Regions from separate parts of the Pontibacter saemangeumensis genome, predicted to be linked through region 2. Evidence: riboswitches for the same ligand, from Rfam matches in the RefSeq annotation. Region 2 holds a riboswitch; the other holds the start of a gene.
What was found. Region 2 has a riboswitch for S-adenosylmethionine ahead of ABD920_RS17170 (nitrite/sulfite reductase). Riboswitches for the same ligand answer to the same signal wherever they lie in the genome.

Region 1 (3,147 bases), on a different contig from region 2:
TCTGCCACACCTCATCATTCTGAATCGGAAACAAGACGAAGCGGTTGGGATTCTCTTTCAGTATTGGCTCCATGTCACTCATATATATAGCTTGTAAAAGGTTTGGTAAGAACGTTTGTTCTCAAAACTCCCGGCAGCCGAATATGTTTAGCCGTCGCTTTGCAGGAATGGCTGCTATATCAGGAGTTCAAATATATAGAATTGAACTTGAAAATCGGGGCGAAAGTTGTTCAATTTATGCACACCCTCTCAGAGGGTGGAAAAGGCTATTTTCGGGGGTAATGCACATAGTTATCCACAGCGTGGATAACATATATAAATCATATATAATTGATGTAAAATATTGAAATGTATGCATATAGCGCATGTTCAGGGGGAGATTAGCCCGCTGGGGGCGGGTTTGGGCGGTGGTGGTGTGGGCCAGCTGGGAGCAACAAGGCCATGGAGCAGAAGTGTGTAACGCCGCAGGCGGATTACGCAGACTGTAGTGCAATTTGTGGAAAACCTTCACTTTAACGTTTGGATATAACTTGCTATTTTTTAACGGCATAAAGCGGTTTTTAACAGCTTGTCCAAATGGTGGCGCAGATGTTAACACGGTTATCCACAAAAACGTACACAGCGGGTGTGCAAGGCAGGAACAATTTGTAGCACAAGCCATTGCATATATAAAATAAGCGCCGTACCTTTGCGCACTAATCTTTTAAATATACATTGAAGCTGATGTACGCAATTGTAGAAATCGCAGGTCAACAGACCAAAGTAGAGAACGGCAAGTTCATCTACGCTAACAAGCTTTCCGGCAATGATGGTGACGCCGTTGAGTTCGCCAATGTTCTTCTTACTGATGATAACGGAACCGTTACGTTAGGTGCTCCTTTCGTGAGCGGTGTTAAAGTGGTTGGTAAAATCCTTGGCAACGTGAAAGGCGACAAAGTGATCGTTTTCAAAAAGAAGAGAAGAAAAGGCTATAGAAAGAAGAATGGCCACCGCCAGCACTTCACGAAAGTCCTGATCGAGAGCATTGGATAAGCAGTAAGAAGAAATTAATCGTGAAATCTTTCCGGGCCCGGTTCGCTGACCCGGATTAAAGTTAAAAAACATGGCACACAAAAAAGGAGCAGGTAGTTCTAATAACGGCCGCGAGTCGCATTCCAAAAGACTCGGTGTTAAAATTTACGGTGGCCAGGATATCATCGCTGGTAACATCATAGTAAGACAGAGAGGCACTGCCCATCACCCAAGCGTGAACGTGGGCATCGGCAAAGACCACACCCTGTTCGCGCTGACGGACGGCGTGGTGCAGTTCAAAAAAGGTAAGAAAAACCGTTCTTACGTTTCTGTAGTTCCTAAAGTAGAGGCGGAAGCGTAGGTATAACAGCCAACTGCCCCGGCAGTAGCGTTACTGAGAAAGGGTTGCCAGCTGGCAACCCTTTCTTTTTTGCCATTAACCGACCGCCGTTTCCGGCGGCTTGCCTGTGTGGCGCTTCGTCGCGCATTTCCCGGCCCTCCCTCCCCTGAAATAGGAGCAAGCGGCCTAAAGCACCATTAGTACCCGGAATCCGCAAGCCGTGGAACAGGTGAAAGGAAGCATATCATAATTTAATGCAATAAAATTTCATATACTGCCCACATATCCCTAACTTGCAGCTTCTTATCAAGAAAGACCGAGGGACAGGGCCCTACGACGTCTTAGCAACCATGTAAACGCTTGGTGCTAATTCCCTTCCGGACACAATGCCCCGGAAAAGATAAGAATGTACTCCTCCCCAGGTGTCCTTCTTGATAAGCCGAACGCAGCAGACTTAAGAGAAGAAAAGGAGACACCGACCATGACAAAACATCCCATTCATAAATTGCTGAAGGAGCGTGTGCTCGTGCTGGACGGCGCGATGGGCACCATGATTCAGCGTTACCAGCTTTCAGAAGCCGATTTCCGCGGCGAGCGCTTTGCCAGCCACCCCAGCGACCTGAAAGGCAACAACGACCTGCTCTCCCTTACCCGCCCCGATATTATCAAGGCCATTCACAAAGAGTACCTGGAGGCCGGGGCCGACATCGTGGAGACGAACACCTTCAGCGGTACCCGTATCGCCATGGCCGATTACCACATGGAGGACCTGGTGTATGAGCTGAACTACGAATCATCCAGGCTGGCGCGCGAGGCGGCAGACGAAGTAACAGCCCAAAACCTGGGTAAGCCGCGCTTTGTGGCCGGCGCCATTGGCCCGACCAACCGCACCGCTTCGCTTTCCCCGGATGTGAACAACCCCGGCTACCGCGCCATCTCCTTCGACCAGTTGGTGGAAGCCTACTATGAGCAGGTGCGAGGCCTCGTGGACGGCGGCTGCGATGTGCTGCTGATAGAAACCGTATTCGACACGCTGAATTGCAAAGCGGCCCTTTATGCTGCCCAGCAATTTGTGCAGGACGGCGGCAAAGAACTGCCCATCATGGTGTCGGGCACGATTACCGATGCCAGCGGGCGGACACTTTCTGGCCAGACAGTAGAAGCGTTCTGGAATTCCATCTCCCACGCCCCGATCATCAGCATCGGGTTTAACTGTGCCCTGGGCGCGCGCCAACTGAAAACCCATATCCAGGAGCTGTCCCGCATCGCGGACGTGCATATCAGTGCTTACCCGAATGCCGGTTTGCCGAACGCCTTTGGCGGCTATGATGAGTCGGCGGATGAGATGGGCGCTATTGTGGAGGAGTACCTGCAGGAGGGCCTTGTTAATATTCTGGGTGGCTGTTGCGGCACCACCCCCGACCACATTCGCCGCATTGCGGAGCTTTCTGCCAGACATAAACCGCGCGTTGTTCCGGAACTGCCCGCCTATTCGCGCTTCAGCGGCCTGGAGCCCCTCACCATCACCCCGGAGACTTTGTTCGTGAATGTGGGGGAGCGCACCAATGTGACCGGATCGAAGAAATTTGCCCGCCTGATTGTGGAAGGCAAGTTTGAAGACGCCCTGTCGGTGGCGCAGCAGCAGGTAGAGGGCGGCGCCCAGATCATTGACGTGAACATGGACGAAGGGATGCTGGACTCCGAGGAGGCGATGACTAATTTCCTGCACCTGATTGCCTCTGAACCGGATATTTCCAAGCTGCCGATCATGATCGACTCCTCGAAATGGACGGTGC
Region 2 (3,147 bases):
ACTTCAGCAGCAGGTTCTGCCCCTGTGTCACGCGAATATCATCGGCGGCGAAATCGCGTACCAGCGGCACCAGTTCCCGGGCTGTGTCGCTGCTGATGTCGCCGATCTGCACTTTTATATATACCCCGTAATACCCCTGCTGCTTCTGCTGGAACACGTTCGTCTTCAGCCAGGTGTTGTACTTCTCTGTGTCCTCGATCACAAAATCGGGAATCTCGCGCGCCTCCGGTACAGCGGGCGTGAAGATTGCGTTCCTGTCAATCTCAAAGGCATGTGATTTGAGCGCCTTGTATTCCTCGTTCACCAGGCGCATCACCTCCTCCAGCCCCAGCTTCGCGATCAGGTACTTGAACCTAGCCTTGTTGCGGTTGTTGCGCTCGCCGTGGCGGTCGAAAATACGCAGCACGCCTTCGATCAACGGAATGACTTTGTCCTCGGGCAGAAACTCGTACGCCGTGTGCGCGAGCGCCGGCTGGGCCCCCAAGCCTCCCCCGATCATCACCTTAAAACCGCGTACCGTCTCTCCGTTCTCCTCTTTCACCTTCGGGATAAAGCCCAGGTCGTGCATATAGGACATGGCGGTGTCGGAGTCGCTGGAAGAGAAGGATATCTTGAACTTGCGGCCCATGTCCTGGCAGATCGGGTTGCGCAGGAAATACCGGAACGTGGCGTCGGCATAGGGCGACACATCAAACGGCTCCTGCGGATCCACGCCAGCCTCAGGAGAGGCGGTCACGTTACGTACCGTGTTGCCGCAAGCCTCCCGCAGCGTGATGTCGTCCTGCTCGAGTTTGGCCCACAGTTCCGGGGTCCTGTCGAGGCTCACAAAGTGAATCTGGATATCCTGGCGCGTGGTCAGGTGCAGGTTACCGGTAGAGTACTCATCCGAAATGCCGGCAATGCGCAGCAGCTGTTGGGTTGATACCCTGCCAAAAGGCAGTTTGATGCGCACCATCTGCACACCCAACTGGCGCTGCCCATATACGCCGCGGGCCAGTCGCAGGCTCTTGAATTTATCTTCCTGCAGTTTTCCCTCCCGGTACAGGCGGATTTTCTTCTCCAGCTCGATGATATCTTTCTCGACTATCGGATTCTCTAATTCGGATCTAAAGGTTTGCATACAAATGGTCTTTTTTATGGATGGGCCGGTAAAGGCTTCTGCTCAAATGGTTGAAGGTGTAGATGTTAGCTGCTTCCCGCACGCGGGCGGAAAGCCATATAGGGAATGAAGGCTCAACAACAGCCGCACACGCCACAACAGCGCCAAAGGCTCCGGCAGGCCTGTATGGCAACCGGTGAGTGCCTGAACGCCTTGTCATATATATGGGGGATGCTGGTAAAAGCCATGATCTTGTTGCTGTGCCCATTGGCGAGCGGTACATAGAGAATGCCGCTGCCTGTGCTTGGTTATATATAAATGGGTGATAAATTCCCTGTCATCCGGAAGCAGTTTAAGCAGGTTTGGCTGAAGGGATGGGAGGCGAGCTCCTTCTTTAGCGGGGACAACAGCAACAACAGCACATTGCAGGCAGGGATGCGGCAACGCGGTGATGATAAGGGAAGAAGGTAATGGAGCGGGAGATGCCTGATGTCTGGTTCATGGTTCTTTAATTTATATTTCCCCTTCGTTGGGCAGGACTTGGCACCTTTCCACTATCGGATGGTTGCCAGAGGGTCTGGGAGCCTGTTCTCTCGCCTCTTCGTCTATAAATTTCTTGCTGACAGCAATAGTATTCTTTGCAAAAGTATAAAATAAATCTCACAAGTATATCAAATTCACAAAAAACCAGAGATTATTTTCTATCCGACTGTCTCGCGTAATCTCCAGACCCGCTCCTAAAACATCCGTGTCGTCTGCCTTGGCAGTCCCGGCATATGAAGGCAAGTATACTACGCCTATCAACAACAGGAGCGGGATTTTGTTCCATGGCTCCGCTCCTGCACATTCTATATGCCTATATACCCTGTATACCGCCAGCGCATTCAGCCGGGCGCCGACCAGGCGGCTGTTTTCAACGACCAACGGCTGGTCGGTTATATATGCCTTTCTATATAGTAATGGGATGCCTTGGTATATTATGTTTTAGCACCCCGAAAAAGCAGTTTTACTTTGCTGTCTGAAGTACAGAAAACACTTGCAGCTTCCTTTAAACTATGAAGAAGAACCTACTCATTCTATTACTGGGCCTTAGCACCACGGCAGCATTCGCGCAGGCACCGCAGCCACAGCAGCAAACTGTAGTGGCCTCTCCGAAAGGTAACGCCCGGATCAGCGGCCAGGTGGTGGATGCCGAAACCGCAAAACCCATCGAGTTCGCCACGGTGGCCCTCATCAGCGTGCGCACGGGCAAACCCGTGGACGGCACCATGGTGGATGATAAAGGCAGTTTCACAATACAGAAAGTGGCGGCCGGGCAGTACCACCTGAACGTCTCCTTCCTTGGCTACCAACTGCAGACCGTGGAGAATGTGACCGTTGCCTCAGACAACGCCGAAGTGCATGTTGGAACCGTCCGCCTTGCCTCCGACGCCAAAAAGCTAAGCGAAGTTGTGGTAACGGGCGAGAAGCCGCTGGTGGAAGAGAAAATCGACCGCACCGTCTATAACGCCGAAAAAGACATCACGAACGCCGGGGGCACGGCGACCGATGTGCTGCAGAAAGTGCCGTCGCTGTCGCTGGACAACGACGGGAACGTGCAGCTGCGCGGCAGCGGCAACGTGCGCGTGCTCATCAACAACAAACCGTCCGCGATCATGGCGGGCAACGTGGCCGATGCCCTGAAGCAGATCCCCGCGGACCAGATCAAGTCGGTGGAGGTGATCACCAGTCCCTCCGCCAAATACGATGCCGAGGGCACGGCCGGCATCATCAACATCATCACCAAAAAAGACGGGATGCAGGGCGTCACCGGCTCTGTGGCATTGACGGGCGGCACGCGCGGCAGCAACGGCAACGCCAGCCTGAGCGTGCGGCGGGGCAAGTTTGGCCTGAACGGCACCTTCGGGGGAAACATGTTCTACAACCGCGGGAACCTGACCAACGCCATCACCTCCTACGACAACGAGAGCACCGATCTCGACGAGACTTCCTACAGCTTCCAGAGCGGAAACACCCACATCAACGGCGCCTTCATGAACGGGCAGCTG

Region 1: linked by a shared signal. The riboswitch ahead of metH (methionine synthase) and the one ahead of ABD920_RS17170 (nitrite/sulfite reductase) in region 2 are both predicted to bind S-adenosylmethionine.

Annotation. Positions count from the first base shown of each region.
Region 1 is NZ_BAABHC010000021.1:3,976-7,122, reverse strand. Features, by position in the region: gene ABD920_RS17815 (ribonucleoside-diphosphate reductase small subunit) at 1-73, opposite strand, end outside; gene rplU (50S ribosomal protein L21) at 724-1,032, shown strand; gene rpmA (50S ribosomal protein L27) at 1,103-1,372, shown strand; SAM riboswitch class I at 1,652-1,758, shown strand; gene metH (methionine synthase) at 1,833-3,147, shown strand, end outside.
Region 2 is NZ_BAABHC010000016.1:756,604-759,750, forward strand. Features, by position in the region: gene ABD920_RS17170 (nitrite/sulfite reductase) at 1-1,120, opposite strand, end outside; gene ABD920_RS17175 (hypothetical protein) at 1,418-1,570, shown strand; SAM riboswitch class I at 1,610-1,713, opposite strand; gene ABD920_RS17180 (TonB-dependent receptor) at 2,155-3,147, shown strand, end outside.